2 regions of the Halomonas sp. ANAO-440 genome follow, and region 1 is predicted to be linked to the other one. Evidence: predicted binding sites of a transcription regulator. Region 1 holds the regulator's gene; the other holds the start of a gene.

Region 1 (8,516 bases):
GGCCGAGCTGCATCAGCGGGGCGATACCTTCGATGGCGGCTATCTGGAGTACTTCCTCGATCGCCGCGTGGTTCAGGCTCGTGCCGAGAGCGAAGGTGTCGAAGGGCGCCAGCGGATTCGCATGACCCTGCAACCGGAGCGCTGACGTGGTAATGAAGACCCTGAGAGCCACTCACCTGGCCAAGAGCTACAAGCGTCGCCGTGTGGTACACGACATCAGCCTCTCCATCGAGCAGGGCAGCATCGTCGGCCTTCTCGGCCCCAACGGTGCCGGCAAGACCACTTCGTTCTACATGATCGTTGGCCTGGTCCGCGCCGACGCCGGTGAAGTGCATATCGACGACCTGGACCTGAGCGGGTCGGCCATGCATGAGCGAGCCCGCGCCGGCATTGGCTACCTTCCCCAGGAAGCCTCGATCTTTCGCAAGCTCTCGGTGGCGGATAACATCATGGCCATTCTCGAGACGCGCAAGGACCTGGACCGACGAGGCCGTCATGCGCGCTTGGAAGAGCTGCTGGAAGACTTTCATGTTACCCATATCCGCAACAATCTCGGCATGAGCCTGTCTGGCGGCGAACGGCGACGGGTGGAGATCGCCAGGGCGCTGGCCACCGAGCCGGCCTTCATCCTGCTCGATGAGCCTTTCGCTGGCGTGGATCCTATTTCCGTTGGTGAAATCAAAGGCATCATCCGTCAGCTCAAGGCGCGTGATATCGGCGTCCTGATCACCGACCACAACGTGCGCGAGACATTGGATATCTGCAATACCGCCTACATCGTCGGAGACGGGCAGATCATTGCGGAAGGTGATGCCAATGCCATTCTCGCCAACCGCAGGGTGCGTGAGGTCTATCTCGGCGAGGACTTCCGTCTCTAAACCTGGCGACTCGAATCAACACAACTGCCTGCTGTCAATATAAACATGCATATTCGGCACGGAAATTGCGGATGGCATGCTTATTGCACTCAAACCACTTGCAAGTCGAACCATTGGGGGCTAGGGTGGTTTTTTTCGGCAGATGAGCCCCCTATTCTCATGGCCATGAAAGCATCCTTGCAACTCCGTGTCGGCACTCAGCTGACCATGACGCCCCAACTGCAGCAGGCGATTGCGCTGCTGCAGCTCTCGACGCTCGATCTGCGTCAGGAGATCCAGCAGGCGCTGGAAACCAACCCCATGCTGGAACTCGACGACGGCTTCGGCGAACAGACCGCCGAAGCGGTCCAAGACGACGATTGGGCCAGCGAAATTCCCTCTGAACTTTCCACCGACAGCGACTGGTCTGACACCTACCCCGACCATGGCGCCAGCTCGGGCAGCGGCGAAGGACCTGATTTTGAACGCCAGGCCGCCGGGCAGAGCCTGGCCAGCCACCTGATCTGGCAGCTCGCGATGACCGATCTCAGCGAGCGCCAGCGCCAGATCGCCGAGAGCCTGATCGATGCCGTGGACGGCACCGGCTACCTGGCGCAGCCGCTGGAAGAGATTCGCGACGGGCTTCGCCAGCAGGGCCTCGAGGGCCTGCCAACCCGGGAGGTCGAGCAGGTGCTGCTGCGTCTGCAGCAATTCGAACCTACCGGTGTCTTTGCCCGGGACCTGCGTGAATGCCTGATGCTGCAGCTCGCGGCACTACCCGACGACACCCCGCTGCTCCCCCAGGCCAGGCGCCTCGTCCGCCAGTTCCTCGAAGCCCTGGCCAGCGACGATCGCCGACTGCTCAAGCGCCGCCTGGGGCTGGACGATGAGGCCCTGGAGGAGGTGATCGGTCTGATTCGCTCGCTGGACCCGCGCCCGGGCAGCGAGTTCGCCGAGGTGAGTGGCAATTACATCACCCCCGACCTGCTCGCTCGCCATGACGAGCGCGGCTGGCGTGTCGAGCTCAACGCCGACGCCCTGCCAAGACTGCGCATCCAGCCCGATTACGTGGCCCTGGTAAGGCGCGCCGACAAGAGCCAGGACAACCAGTTTCTCAAGGATCACCTTCAGGAGGCGCGCTGGCTGATGAAGAGCCTGGCCAGCCGGAACGACACCCTGCTGCGGGTCGGCCGCGAGATCATGGCCCGCCAGCTCGACTTTCTCGAGCAGGGGGAGGAGGCCATGCGGCCACTGATACTGGCTGATATTGCCCAGGCCGTGGATATGCATGAGTCGACCATCTCTCGCGTAACGACCCAGAAATTCATCCACACGCCGCGCGGCGTGTTCGAACTCAAGTTCTTCTTCTCCAGCCATGTCGGCGGCGGAGAAGGCGAAGGCGACGCCTATTCCAGCACCGCGATCCGTGCCCGGATCCGCAAGCTGGTACAGGACGAGCCGCCCCGCAAGCCGCTGTCGGACAGTCGCCTGGTCGATCTGCTGGCCGAGGACGGCATCCGCGTTGCGCGGCGAACCGTCGCCAAGTACCGGGAAGCGTTGGGCATACCCTCCTCAAGCGAGCGCAAGCGATTTCGCTGACCCCAGCCCGCTCTCTTGACCCTTCGCAGGAAACCGGAAAGGGAGGGGTTTGCAGGGCCTCAAAAAGGGTTACAATCGAGGCACCACCCGAAGGACGAAGGAGCCTGTCATGCAAGTCAATATTACCGGCCACCATGTGGAACTGACCGATGCCCTGCGTGACTACGTCAGCGAAAAACTGACCCGCGTGCAGCGCCACTACGACAACATCACCAACGTCCAGGTCACGCTTTCGGTAGAGAAGGAGCGTCAACTGGCCGCCTGCACCCTGCATGCTGCCGGCGCCGACCTTCATGCCGAGGCCACCGATCCCGACATGTACGCCGCTATTGACGCACTGACCGACAAGCTCGACCGTCAACTGGTCAAACACAAGGAAAAAGCCCAGGCCCGCGCCCAGGGCGCCGGCATTCGCTGATTGCCATGACACTGGAAACCATTCTGCCGCCGGAGCGCGCCTTGTTCGGCGTCCCCGGTGGCAGCAAGAAACGGGTGCTGGAATTCTTCAGCACCTTCATCGCACAGAACACGCCGAGCCTCGACAGCCAGGAAGTCTTTGCCCGCCTGATCGGCAGAGAACGCCTCGGTAGCACGGGCATCGGCAATGGGGTGGCCATTCCTCACGCCAGGAGCCCCCACTGTCACAGTCCGGTCGCGGCCTTCCTCCAGCTGGCGGAGCCTATCGATTTCGACGCCATCGACGGAGAGCCGGTCGACCTGGTCTTCGTACTGCTGGTCCCGGAAGAGGCGGACGATACACATCTGGCGCTACTCAGCCAGGTGGCCAGCATCATGAACGATGTCGACACTCGAGTGGCACTGCGCAAGAGCAACAGCCAACGTGAGCTCCACGAGCGGCTCATTGAAGCCATTCGACGACAGACGCCGACGCCGCTCTGACCTTCCCGGGCCGCCCGGCCAGCCAACCAGGAGACCCGCATGCAGCTCGTGATCATCAGTGGCCGTTCCGGCTCCGGCAAGTCGATCGCACTGCAGGCGCTCGAAGACCTGGGCTACTACGCCATCGACAACTTTCCAGCGATGCTGCTGGGATCGCTGGTGGAAGAACTGCCCAGCGGACCGTCCGGACAATCCTCCATTGCTGTCAGCATCGACTCACGCAACCTCCCCCATGCCCTGGAGCGCTTCCCCCGTCTGCTCGAGGAGCTGCGCGCCCGCAAGATCGATTGCCAGGTAATATACCTCACCACAGATGCAAGAATTCTGATCGAGCGATACTCGGCCACACGGCGACGCCATCCGATGACGCGTGGCAGCGACATGACGCTGGGAGAGGCAATCGAGTCGGAAGACGCCACCCTGAGCGACATTCGCAATCTGGCCGACTTGATCATCGACACTTCCCGGCTTTCGGTCCATGACCTGCGAGGCCGCATCACCGACCAGGTTGCCAGCCATCGGCCCGATCAGTTGACGCTTACCGTCGAGTCCTTCGGCTTCAAGGGAGGGGTGCCCCTTGATGCGGATATCGTCTTTGATGCCCGCTGCCTGCCAAACCCCTACTGGGACCCGCGGCTGCGTTCCGCCACCGGCCGCGAGCCCAGCATCGTTGAGTTCCTGGAGCAGTATCCGCTGGTGGGGGAGATGCTTGACGACATCATCGGCTGGATCGAGCGCTGGCTCCCCGCCTATCGCAGCAGCCACAGAAGCTATCTCACCGTCGCCATCGGCTGCACCGGTGGACAGCATCGCTCGGTATACCTTGCCGAACGGCTGGCACACCACCTGGCCCAGCTGCAGCCTGACGTTCGCCTGCGCCACCGGGAGCTCGGCATACACACGCCGGTCTCCCCCTCACCACAGGACGCTCCGGGAAAGCCTGAACGCAAGGAGTCGTAAGCGTGGCCAGCCGCAAGCTAACACTGACCAACAAGCGTGGCCTGCACGCCAGAGCGGCCACCAAGCTGGTGCAGTGCTGCCAACCCTACCAGGCACGCGTCACTGTCAGCCGTGGCGGCCAGGATGCCGACGCCTGCAATATCATGTCACTGCTGATGCTCGGCGCCCCGTGCGGCACCGAGCTGACGGTGAGCGCCGAGGGAGAGGACGCCGAACAGGTCCTCGATGCGTTGGAGACCCTGTTCGATGCCCGCTTCGAAGAGGATGCCTAAGCACCCCTCCCCCTGGACGTGACACAGCGCCCCTGATGGCCCGCCTCAGCCTCCAGCGATGGTCATCTCATCGATCAGCCAGCTGCCGGAATGGATACTGCCACGGGTGTCGATATCGCTGCCGGCCGCGGCCAGCCCCTTGAACATCGCTTCCATATTCGAAGCGATGGTGAACTCCTCCACCGGGTGCTGGATTTCCCCGTTCTCCACCCAGAAGCCGGCAGCGCCCCGGGAATAATCGCCGGTGACGCCATTGACCCCCTGCCCCATCAGCTCGGTGACGAGCACCCCGCGGCCCATGCGCGCCAGCAGTTCGTCGCGGGTTGCCAGCGGAGCGTCGATACGCAGGTTCCGCGCACCGCCGGCGTTGCCGGTGGTTTGCATGCCGAGACGCCGGGCGCTGTAGGCGGACAGCATGTAGCTGGCCAGTTGCCCATTCTCGATGAAAACGTTGTCACGGGTCTGGACCCCGTCATTGTCGAAGGGGGAGCTGGCCATGCCGCCCCTCTCCATGGGCCGCTCATAGAGGGAGAACCAGGCCGGGAAGAGCCCGTCGCCCAAGCGGTCGCAGAGAAAGGAGGCCTGCCGGTACAGCGAGCCCCCGGCGATCGCACTCATGAGATGGCCAATCAGGCCACTGGCCACCGTGGCATCGAACAGCACCGGCAGGCGCCCGGTATCAGGCCGCCGGGAGCCCATGCGGCGCAGTGTCTTCTCCGCCGCCGAACGTCCGACAGCCTCGGGTGCCAGCAGATCCCGCGGATCGCGGGCACTGGTATAGTCGTAGTCGCGCTGCATGCCCCCTTCATCCTCGGCGATCAGCATGCAGGAGAGCGAGTGGCGGCTGCCGCACTGGCTGCCCAGGAAGCCGTGGCTGTTGGCATAGACCCGCACCCCTTCCCCACTGGAGAGCGAGGCCCCTTCGGACTGGCGTATCCCCGGCTGGCTCCTGCCGGCAGCCTCGCAGGCCAAGGCCAGGTCGATGGCCTGCTCGGTGGTCAACGCCCATGGGTGGTGCACGTCCAGATCGGGGAGCTCCGTCGCCATCAGCGCGGCATCCGCCAGCCCCGCCGCGGGATCCTCGCCGGTGTAACGGGCGATGGCCACGGCCTTTTCCACGACCGCGCGTATCGACTCATCGCTGGCATCCGTCGAGGAGGCACTGCCCTTGCGTCCCCCCTGATAGACGGTCACCGCGATGCCCTGGTCGCGGGACAGCTCGACGGTTTCCACTTCGCCCTCACGCACGCTGATGCCGATTCCCTGGTCGACGCTGGCACCCACTTCGCAGGCGTCGGCGCCCAGGCGTCGTGCCAGTGCCAGTGCCTGCTCGGCACGGGACGTCAGCAGCGGCTGTTGAGCGGCGGCATCGAAAGCCTGTGTCATCTGTCTCTCCCTCATTCACCGGCCCGGCCGGCATTCGAACGTGTCAGTATCCCGCCATGCGCTGGCGGGCTGGTATACTGTGTCGCATTGATCCCACCGGGGCGATCAAGCTCACGATACTGTTGACCCTTCACACTAGTTGGTAACGGCATGTCCCAGGAAGTCCCTTCACAGCCAGACGAGCGGCCCAGCAAGTCACAGCTCAAGCGCGAGATGCACAAGCTGCAGGCGCTGGGCGAACAGATCATCGCCATGACGCCAGCGGAGCGGTCACGGTTCCCGCTCTCCGACGACCTGCTGGCGGCGGTGGAGGAGACCTCGCGCATCCGCTCCCATGAAGGGCGTCGCCGCCATATGCAGTACGTCGGCAAGCTCATGCGCGGCGAGGACCTCGACGCCATCCAGGCGGTGTTCGATTCCATCGAGCAGGAGTCCCGCCATCGCGACCTGGCCTTCCACCGCCTCGAGAAGTGGCGTGACCGCCTCATCGAGGAGGGCGACGACGCCGTCGAAACCTTCATTGCCGACTATCCCGATGTCGACCGCCAGGCCCTGCGCCAGCTGATTCGCAACGCTCGTCGCGAGCGTGAGCAGGACAAGCCCCCCACCAGCTCGCGTCGGCTGTTCCGGCTGATCCGCGATACGGCGGGGCTCTAGCAGCCCCGGCAACACCGCCGGGAGGCCTGCGGCCTCCAGTCGCGACGGGAACCGGCGCTCCTACAGCGAAGACTCATAGACAAGTCTCTCTTGGAGCGCTCGGCCTGGCGCAGCCGGCCGTCCACAACGCATCTCACCCAGCCTGCGACAAGCCGCCTATGTTCAGGAAGCAGTGCCGCCGATAGTGAGCTCGTCCAGCTTGAGCGTCGGCTGGCCCACGCCCACCGGCACCCCCTGCCCGTCCTTGCCACAGACGCCGATCCCGGTATCCAGCTCCAGGTCGTGGCCGATCATCGAGACCCGCCCCATGGCCTCCGGGCCGTTGCCGATCAGCGTCGCACCCTTGACCGGCGCGGTGATGCGGCCGTCCTCGATCAGGTAGGCTTCGCTTGCCGAGAAGACGAACTTGCCCGAGGTGATATCCACCTGCCCACCACCGAAGCTGACGGCATAGATGCCGCGCCTGACGCTCTTGATGATATCGGCCGGCTCGTCCTGGCCGGCCAGCATGTAAGTGTTGGTCATGCGCGGCATCGGCATATGGGCGAAGGATTCGCGACGGGCGTTGCCGGTGGGCGCCATCCCCATCAGCCTGGCATTGAGCTTGTCCTGCATGTAGCCGGTGAGAATGCCGTCCTCGATGAGCGGCGTATACTGCCCCGGCGTGCCCTCGTCATCCACGCTCATGGAGCCTCGCCGATCGGCCAGGGTGGCATCGTCGACCACCGTCACACCCGGGGACGCGACGCGCTCGCCCATGCGCCCGGCAAAGGCCGAGCTTCCCTTGCGATTGAAGTCGCCCTCCAGGCCATGCCCCACCGCCTCGTGCAGCAGGATGCCCGGCCAGCCTGGCCCCAGTACCACCGGCAATTGTCCCGCCGGCGCATCCACCGCATCGAGATTGACCAGTGCCTGGCGCACGGCTTCCCGGGCATAGCGCTCGGCCACGTTCTCGTCACGCAGGCGAGCCATGGCATAGCGCCCACCGCCGCCCGCGCTACCACGTTCGCGACGCCCATTCTTCACCGCGATCACGCTGACGTTGAAGCGCACCAGCGGCCGGATATCCGCCGCCAGGGTGCCGTCGCTGGCGCGTACCAGGACGACTTCGTGGACGCCGGAGAGCGACGCACTGACCTGGGAAACCGAGGGGTCGGCGGCGCGAGCCGCGCGGTCGGCTTCCTTGAGCAGGGCGATCTTCTCCTCGGCCGAAAGACCGGAGAGGGGATCGATGGCGTCGTAGCGTACGCTGGCCTGGCTGATCACCCGGGGCGCCGCGGACAGCGCAGCGCCGCTGCGCACGATGCCAGACGCCGTACGCCCCGTCTCAGCCAGGGCATCGGCCGTGATCTGGTTGGAGTAGGCGAAGCCGGTCTTCTCGCCGGCCATGGCGCGCACGCCTACGCCGCCATCGATGTTGTAGCCGGCCTCCTTCACCTCCCCATCCTCCAGCACCCAGCTCTCGTGCCAACTGCGCTGGAAATAGAGGTCGGCGTAGTCGACGCCGGGAGTGAGCACGTGCCTCAGGCCGGCATCCAGCGACTCGAGGCCGAGGCCGCCGGGACGCAGCAGGATATCGGCGGCGGTATCGAGCATGGCTTGCGGTCGTGTCGTCATTCGGCGGTTTCCAGTGTGATCTGCGGCGAGGTCCAGGGACCACGCACGCGGTAGTGAATTCGAGTGACCCGGTCGATGGCGCGGCCGAACAGGCGATCGGCGATGAACAGGGCACCGCCCACCACCGGAGCCCCGGCAATGACGGCGGCCAGGGGCAGGCTGCTGCTGACTGGCACTGTGACGCCCAGCCGCTGGTCGAGTTCCCGCCTGGCCAGGTCGACGGTACCATCGAGCGTGAAGCTGGTTGCCGGTCCGCTGATATTCACGG
Region 2 (8,516 bases), on a different contig from region 1:
CAGCCGGGAGTGGCTCCTCCTTCCATGCCTTCTGGCTACGCAGCAAGGGAAAGTCGAGTTCGCCGATATCGACCACCCGTACCTCATGTCCATGGGATTCCGCACCTGCACGGTAGTGCTCGGCCAGAGAGTGGCAAAGATGAGCTCCACCGGCATCGGGATGCCCCTGGAGAATCAGGATACGCGTTGTCATTGCAGCGGTTGCCCCCCGGTGATTTGCAAGGTCGTGACCATTCCACACTACTTACAAACCGGCCCTTCACGCCGACCGCCGTCAAGCATAAGGCTTTACCTGGGGGGATACCGCATCAAAGCCATCAACGCGTTCGATCATTTTCCTAGCACGTCGACTTTATCGCCCAGCACATCCTCGATATAAAGCATCTGGATGGCAACCACCGCTACCACGGCGAGTGGCGTTGCCAGTATAACGCCGGCCAGGCCGGCAACCGCCGCGCCGGCGAGCTGCACGATGACGGTATAGGCCGGCGGCAGCCGTACCACTCCCTTGGCGGCAATGGGCATGACCACGTTCGACTCCAGCGTTTCCACGATGAAATAGAGAATGATGGCATAGAGCGCCAGCTCGGGTGACGTCAGAAAAGCGATCAGCACGGTGGGGATCATGCCCAGTATCGGCCCCAGATAGGGAATGAAGGTGAGCAGGCCGGCAATCAGGCCCAAGGCGCCGGCCATGGGCACGTCCATGAAATACAAGCCAATACTGATAGAGATGCCGACGAAGAGCATGGAGATAAGACGGCTCAGCAGCCACAGGCGCAGGGCCCTGCCCTGGATGGCGAGGACTTCCCGCCAGCGCCCGCGACGGGCCGGTGGAAACAGCAGCAGCATGTTGCCCAGGTACATGGAAGGGCTCAGCACCAGGTAGAAACCGATCAACAGGATCAGGAAGAAGCTGGCGATGGCACCGAAAGTGGAAGTGAAGAGCGCGGTGAACTGCTCCAGCAGCGGATTGATGAGCTGTCCCGGCTCCTCCACTTCCTTGAGCGCCGCTTCGATACCCGGCAGCTCCAATAGCGTGACCGCCAGCTCCTGCAGCGCCTCCGGTAGCTGCTGAATCAGCTGCGGCAGCTGCTCCTTCATGGGGGGCCCAATCACAAAACCTAGCACCACGGACAGAAGCAGGATCAGGACAAAGGCGAGGGAAAGCGTCCAGAAGCGCGACAGCGGCAGGTAGCGAGCCACAAGCTGGGAGACACCATCGATGGAAACCGCCACGAGTATGCCGGCGAACACCAGCAGCAAAACATCGATCAGTTGACCAGCAAAGTAAAGCAGGATCGCCACCAGAGCGACCAGCCCCACCGCGATCAGTACCCTGCGCGTAAACAGTGAGAGATTACCCAGCCCATCATCCATGTCAGCTCCCTGCTGTAGGTGTCAGGCATCCTGCCCTGATGGAAGTATCGCGAAACAGCCGCTCAAGCCGCTTGGCGATACTCCCGCCCCTTGCGGGAGTAGCTCCCCTTGCCCTTCTTGGGCTTCTGCTGTTGCGTGCGGAACATCGGCGTACGCAGCTGTGCCTTCAGCGCGTTGTCACGAATCCTGACTTTCTTCATCATCATCTCCGGTTGAGTGGCACGCCCGCCTGACCAGACCAAGCGTGGCCCGATCAAGCATGGCACACCCCTGAGACTAGCAGATCAGGAGGATGTTTCGTTCAGCGACTTTGCCGCCGCGGGGCTGCTGGCGACCAGGCTCACCACGCTGCCAACCACGATCAGGCAGGGCGAAGGCAAGGGCTGCGCCGCCAGTTTCGCCGGCATATCCGCCAAGGTGCCGGTGAGCGCCTGCTGGTCGGCATGGCTGGCGTTGGCGACCAGCATGATCGGCCAGTTATCGGGCAGCCCTGCCAGGCGCAAACCGGAACAGATGGTTTCCACCTTGGAGAGGCCCATATAGAAGATAAGGGTCTCGTCCCGCCGGGCCAGATCGCCCCAGTCGGGCTCGCCACCCTCGCGGCACAGTTGGGCGGTGATGAAGCGCACCTGCTGGGCGTGGCCGCGATCGGTCAGCGGGATACCCATGCCGGCGGCGGCGGCCGACGCCGCCGTGATACCGGGTACGATCTCGGCGGGCACATTGGCCTCGGCCAGGGCGGCAAGCTCTTCACCCATGCGCCCGAAGATGCCGGGGTCGCCGCCTTTCAGGCGTACCACCGACTTATCCTGCCCCGCCAGCTTGACCATCAGCTCACCGATCTCGGCCTGAGGCACGCTGTGATGACCCCGCGCCTTGCCCACATAGTAGCGTTCTCGTCCGGGGGGAATCAGCGACAGTACCTCATCGCCGATCAGGCGGTCGTAGACGATGGCGTCGGCCTGCTGCAGCAGACGGGCGGCCTTCAGCGTCAATAGCTCCACGTCGCCGCTCCCGGCACCCACCAGGTAGACACGCCCCGGCTGGCAACCGCCGCGCAGCGCCAGGGAGGGCATGCTGCCACACTCCCTGGCGTCTCCCAGGCAGCGGAAAGAGCGACCGAGGCCAAAGCGTGCCAAACCCGCGTTCAAGGCATCACGCGATAGTAACGTTTTCAGACTTCGGCTCAGCGCTCGCATGGGCCCTCTCCTCGTCGGCACCTTCTTGGGCATTTCCTTCCGCTCTTGCTTCTTCAATCAGGGACTTCAACTCGGGAATGCAACTGCCACACTGGGTGCCGCAGGCCAATCGGGCACCCAGCGCCTCGACGCTGTCGTCACCACTGCGAATGGCATGGCGAATGGTACTCTGGCCCACCTGATGGCAACTGCACACGACAGGTCCGCTGTCGGCGGCACCATCGTCACAGCCGGCCAGCAGCCGCCGCTGCCGCGCCGCATCCAGGCGTTCACCCCGCGCGGCCTCCTGGAAACGCTCATCGAGCCAGGCAATGCCGGGCAGCTCGCCGGGGGGGCCTACCATCAACCACCAGCGCAGCTTGCCATCGGCGATGCCCGCCGCACGCAGGCGACCATCGCCCGGGTCCTCGCACCACAGCGTCGGCGCCACCGGTAGATGCTCGGCCAGCCAGGCCTGCCAGTCGGGCATGTCATTACCGCTCTTGCCGCCTGCCAACTGCCAGCGCTGACAGTCGGATAGCGGTATACGAGCCCAGTAGCGCGAGCTGTCGCACCATGCCGCATCCAGCGTCAGGTCGTCGGCTACTATCAGCGTAGCTTGCCAGCTCGGCGCCAGCGGCGCTATCGACACGGCCCCGTGCTTCGATTCCGGCTGACCGGAAACAGGATCGCAATGGGGCGCCAGCAGGCTGCCCATGCGGGCGGCGCCGCTGAACCGGCCGGTCCAGTGCATGGGCACGAACACTTCGCCACGCCGCTGCGCCTTGGATACCCGCACGCGCCCCACATAGTCCCCACCCGCTCCCTCCAGCCGCGCCAGCGCCTTGTCATCGATACCGTAGTGGTGCGCATCGTCGGGATGGAGCTCGATGAAGGGTTCGCTGCGGTGGTTCATCAGCCGTGGCGCACGGCCGGTGCGGGTCATGGTGTGCCACTGATCGCGCACCCTGCCGGTATTGAGCCTCAGCGGACGAGCCTCGCTCAGGGCCTGCTCTGGCCCCCGTGGGTGTACCGCAATCAGTCGCGCCTTGCCATCCGGGGTGGCAAAGCGCCCATCCTCGAACAGCCTCGCCGTGCCGCTCGGCGCACCCCGCGTCACCGGCCACTGGATCGGCGCCAGGGCATCATAGGCGTCGCGGTCGAGCCCGGTCAGGCCGGAGATATCGAACAGCCGGCGGCCCTCGCCGGGGCCTTCACCATTCTCGAAGCCGGAGAGCCGGGCATGCTCGTCGAAGATCTCGCTGGGGTGTTCATAGGCAAAGGCTTCGCCGAAACCGAGTCGCCTGGCCACCTCGCCGATGATCCACCAGTCGTGACGGGCCTCTCCCGGTGGCGGCAGCAGCCCGCGCTGGCGGGAGATACGCCGCTCGGAGTTGGTCACGGTGCCATCCTTCTCGGACCAGCTCGAGGCCGGCAGCACGATATCGGCAAAGGGGAGCAAATCGGTGTCGGCCATGCATTCGGAGACGATCACCAGCGGGCACTTGGCCAGTGCCGCACGCACGCGGTTGGCATCCGGCAGGCTCACCACCGGGTTGGTGGCCATGATCCACACCGCCTGAACCTCGCCCCGCTCGATGGCCTCGAACAGCTCCACCGCCTTGTGGCCTGGCGCGTCGGGCAGGGTGGGCTCCAGCGATTCTGTCGTCCAGAAGCGTGTGACCCGTTCGAGGGCGTCCGGCGTGTGGTAGTCCATGTGCGCCGCCAGCTGGTTGGCCAACCCGCCCACTTCGCGGCCGCCCATGGCGTTGGGCTGGCCGGTAATCGAGAAGGGCCCCGCCCCCGGCAGGCCGATCTTGCCGCCGGCCAGATGGCAATTGATGATGGCGTTGCACTTGTCGGTGCCGCTGGAGGACTGGTTGACGCCCTGGGAGTAGAGCGTCACCACGTGGAGGTGGCTTGAGAACCAGTAGAAGAAGGTTTCCAGCCGCTCCGGGTCCACATCGCAGTCGGCGGCAATGGCCTCCAGCGAGGTGTCGTCCTCGCGGGCCGCCGCCAGGGCCTCCTCCATGCCCTGGGTATGGTTGTCCAGGTAGACCCGGTCCAGCTTGGAACGGTCGTCCATCCAGGCCAGCAGGCCATTGAACAGCCGCGCATCGCTGCCGGGAGCGAGGCCGAGATAGAGGTCGGCGATCTCGCAGCTGTCAGTGACCCTGGGGTCGATCACCACGACACGCATCAGCGGATTGATCTGCTTGGCCGCCTTGATGCGCTGATACAGCACCGGATGGTTCCAGGCCAGGTTCGATCCCACCAGTACCACCAGCTCCGCCTCCTCCAGGTCCTCGTAGTTGCAGGGCACGGCGTCGGCGCCGAAGGCGCGCTTGTAGGCCGCCACCGCCGAGGCCATGCAGAGCCGCGAGTTGGTGTCCAGGTGCGGCGTCCCCAGGAAGCCCTTGAACAGCTTGTTGGCGACGTAATAGTCCTCGGTGAGCAGCTGACCCGAGAGGTAGGCCGCCACGGCATGGTAGCCATGGTCGCGGCGTGTGGCCTGAAGCCTGTCGGCCACGGCATCCAGTGCCGTGTCCCAGTCCACCTCCACGCCGTCGACCCGGGGACGCGTCAGCCGGCCATGCTCACCCAGGGTCTCGTGCAGCGCCGAACCCTTGACGCAGAGCCGCCCGAAATTCGCCGGATGCGTGCTGTCACCGCTGACGCCGATGATGCGCTCGCCGTCGACTTCCGCCTGCACGCCGCAGCCAACACCGCAGTAGGGGCAAGTGGTTAGAGCCTGGTGCATGACGATCTCCTGTAACGCATGTTCGCAAAATGCAAACGCCCACCCGCCGACTCTTTAGAAGAGACGGCGGGTGGGCGTCGTTGCCGATGAAGCGCGGTGGGCGCCTCTTGCTGCTTTGCCCAGCGTTGAGCATTTTCTATACAGGATGAAGCAATCTTTGTGCCAGGCGAACGGCATCTGCCAGTATTCCGGCTCCCTGATGGCCTTCTATCGTTCCTGACATCGAGCCACTGCCCCAGGATCTCTCACCCCAACTGCCATGCTGCACCACGGTAGTGCCGAAACGCCGCGCATCGGGCCGGATAATCGCAAGACACACCGCCAGGCCGTCAAGACCCGGCCCGCAGGACTTGGCGTGCCGCGGAGTTGCAATATCTGGAATGTATCTTGCATCGCAGCGTAGAGATGCAACGTGACTAGCGAGACTGCCATGCCCCCACCGCTGAATGTGCTGCTGGTTGATGATGAAGTCGTGCGCGCGGCCATGGTCGAGGAGGCCCTGGTCGCCGATGGACACCGTGTGGTCTGCCGCCTGACAAGCCCAGCCAGCCTCAACGAGATGGTCGCCCGGCACCAGCCCGACGTGGTGATCATCGACATGGAATCCCCCGACCGCGACACCCTGGACAGCATGGCGCTGCTCAACCGCGAGAACCCGCGCCCGGTGGTCTTCTTCGCCGACCAGCACGACCCGGACATCCTCCAGGCCGCCCTCAAGGTCGGCGTCAGCGCCTACGTGGTCGACGGCCTGATTCCCGGCCGGGTCAAGGCGATCATCGAGGTGGCGATTGCCCGCTTCGATGCCTTCCAGTCCATGCGCCGCGAACTGGAGAAGACCCGCAACCAGCTCACCGAGCGCAAGCGCATCGAACGCGCCAAGGGGCTGTTGATGAAGCATCAGGACTGCGACGAGGAGCAGGCCTATCGCATGCTGCGCAAGCTCGCCATGGACCGCAGCCAGCGTATTGCCGAGGTGGCCGACAGCGTCATCGATATCCTGGAACGCCTGAACACGCGCTCGCCTGACTGAACAGAGGTCTATTCATGAATCCGCAGGACATGCACACCACACCCGAGCTGAATCACCTGACCCTGGGCTTCGTGCCGCTGCTGGATGCCGCCCTGCTGGTCATCGCCCGTGAACGGGGCTTCTTTTCCGAACAGGGGGTCGAGGTATCGCTGTCACGGGAGAACGCCTGGTCGACCCTGCGCGACAAGGTGGCCGCCGGGCTGCTCGATGGCGCCCAGATGCTCTCGCCCATGCCGCTGGCCATGAGTCTCGGGCTGGAGCGGGCGCCCTGCGACGCCCTGGCGCCGATCACCCTGAGCCGCAACGGCAATGCCATCGTGCTGTCGGAATCCCTCTGCCAGCAGAGCGGTGCCGCCCTGGGCAGCGACCCGGCCGACAGCGCACGCGCCGTCGGCGCCTGGCTCGGTCAGCACAGCGGCCCTCATCGCCCGCGGCTGGCCATGGTCTACCCCTTCTCGTGCCAGCACTACCTGCTGCGGGAGTGGCTGAGTCTGGGCGGCATCGATCCCGACCGCGACGTGGAACTGATCGTCCTGCCGCCCCCGCGCATGGTGGCGGCCCTCAGCGAAGGCCAGATCGACGGCTTCTGCGCCGGCGAACCCTGGGGCAGCCTGGCCGCGCACCAGGGTGTCGGCCAGCTCGTGGCCAGCGGTGTACAGCTATGGCCCGACCACCCCGAGAAGGTATTGGGCGTGACCCGATCCTGGGCTCACCACTACCCCGCCACGCTTGCCGCCCTGACCCGGGCGCTGGTGGCGGCCAGCGACTGGCTCGCCGACTCTCCCGACAACCGCCACCAGGCGCTGGAGTGGCTCGCCCTGCCGCCCTACCTGGACCGCTCGGTGAGCCATCTCGACACCCTGCCCCTGGACGTCACTCCGATTCACCAGCGGCTGTTCGGCCCCGGGATCCTGCGCCCCGACGTGGACGCCATAGGTCGGATTGCCGAACAGCTGGACCGCTCCCTGCGTCACCTGGATCGTGCCCTGGACATCCCGACGCTCCACGAGTGCTACGCCCCTGTGCATTTCGATGCTGCCATGCACCAGTGACGTGCAGGCGGCCGACCTGAAACGGCTGAGCGCCGGACACCCCTTCTGGAAAGGCATTCCCAAGAGTATGAAATAAAACAATAAAACTGACATCAAGAGAATCTTGGCCAGCTTCTTGATTGGTACTCATCAACTACGCGATCAATGGCGGTCGCTCTCGAACAGTAGCAACGGGCGAAGACGCTCCAGCACACCCCAGGCGGGGTCGTGATGGAGCGTCTTCTTTTTGTGCCGCTGCTTTCTTACCCGCTTCGGAGGTGTCACTACATGCACCCACAGTCCGCACTCCAGTCGGTCACGCTCGAGCATCTCGTGATCATCGGCAACGGGATGGCTGGCCACCGGCTGGTTGAAGCCCTGGCCAAGCGGCCGGCCCTGTCACTGCGTATCACCGTGATCGGCGAGGAGCCGCAGCCAGCCTACAACCGTATCCTGCTCTCGCCGCTACTGGCCGGCGAGATGGAGCGCGACGCGCTGACGCTGCGCGATGCCGACTGGTATGCCGAACAGCGGATCGACCTGGTTCTCGGTGAGCGGGTCACCAACATCGACCGCCAATCGCGCCGCCTGACCACCGACGCCGGTCGCACCCTCGACTATGACCGCCTGGTGCTGGCCACCGGCTCACGCCCGGCGATGCCGCCCATTCCCGGGCTGGAACTAGCCGGCGTCCACGTCTTTCGCGACCTGAACGATGCCGACGCCCTGACACGTGCCGCGCAAGCCGGCGGCAGTGCCGTGGTGATCGGCGGCGGCCTGCTGGGCCTGGAAGCCGCCGAAGGCCTGCGGAAACAGGGCCAAGCCAAGCGCGGCATGAACGTGAGCCTGATCCAGCGTGACGACCGGCTGATGAACCGTCAGCTGGACATCACCGCCGCCCGGTTGCTCGAAGCCGAGCTCTGCAGCCGCGGCCTCGACATCCATACCGATGCCGGCCTGGACCACCTGACCGGAGACGACCAGGGCCATGTCACCGGCGCCATGCTGAGCGACGGACAGTGGCTCCCGGCCGAGTGCGTGGTGGTGGCCATTGGCATCACGCCCAACAAGGAGCTGGGCCAGGCGGCCCGGCTCGAGGTCAACCGCGCCATCGTCGTCGACGAGACCCTCACCAC

What was found. The regulator sigma-54, encoded in region 1, starts transcription at its own class of promoters, with help from an activator protein. The targets are predictions, from matches to a motif close to TGGCACNNNNNTTGCTNT.
Region 2: a site for sigma-54 is predicted at 5,467-5,484, ahead of KZO25_RS10575 (nitrate reductase). Genes of this name have one in related genera too.

What each region holds. Positions count from the first base shown of each region.
Region 1 is NZ_JAHXBV010000002.1:181,887-190,402, reverse strand. Features, by position in the region: gene lptA (lipopolysaccharide transport periplasmic protein LptA) at 1-145, shown strand, start outside; gene lptB (LPS export ABC transporter ATP-binding protein) at 153-878, shown strand; gene KZO25_RS01870 (RNA polymerase factor sigma-54) at 1,038-2,456, shown strand; gene hpf (ribosome hibernation-promoting factor, HPF/YfiA family) at 2,566-2,874, shown strand; gene ptsN (PTS IIA-like nitrogen regulatory protein PtsN) at 2,880-3,356, shown strand; gene rapZ (RNase adapter RapZ) at 3,396-4,316, shown strand; gene KZO25_RS01850 (HPr family phosphocarrier protein) at 4,319-4,588, shown strand; gene pmbA (metalloprotease PmbA) at 4,634-5,974, opposite strand; gene yjgA (ribosome biogenesis factor YjgA) at 6,125-6,631, shown strand; gene tldD (metalloprotease TldD) at 6,794-8,248, opposite strand; gene KZO25_RS01830 (YhdP family protein) at 8,245-8,516, opposite strand, start outside.
Region 2 is NZ_JAHXBV010000012.1:71,153-79,668, reverse strand. Features, by position in the region: gene KZO25_RS10595 (NAD(P)H-dependent oxidoreductase) at 1-193, opposite strand, end outside; gene KZO25_RS10590 (AI-2E family transporter) at 331-1,380, opposite strand; gene arfA (alternative ribosome rescue factor ArfA) at 1,443-1,580, opposite strand; gene cobA (uroporphyrinogen-III C-methyltransferase) at 1,665-2,456, opposite strand; gene KZO25_RS10575 (nitrate reductase) at 2,536-5,319, opposite strand; gene KZO25_RS10570 (ANTAR domain-containing response regulator) at 5,750-6,349, shown strand; gene KZO25_RS10565 (CmpA/NrtA family ABC transporter substrate-binding protein) at 6,364-7,401, shown strand; gene KZO25_RS10560 (NAD(P)/FAD-dependent oxidoreductase) at 7,669-8,516, shown strand, end outside.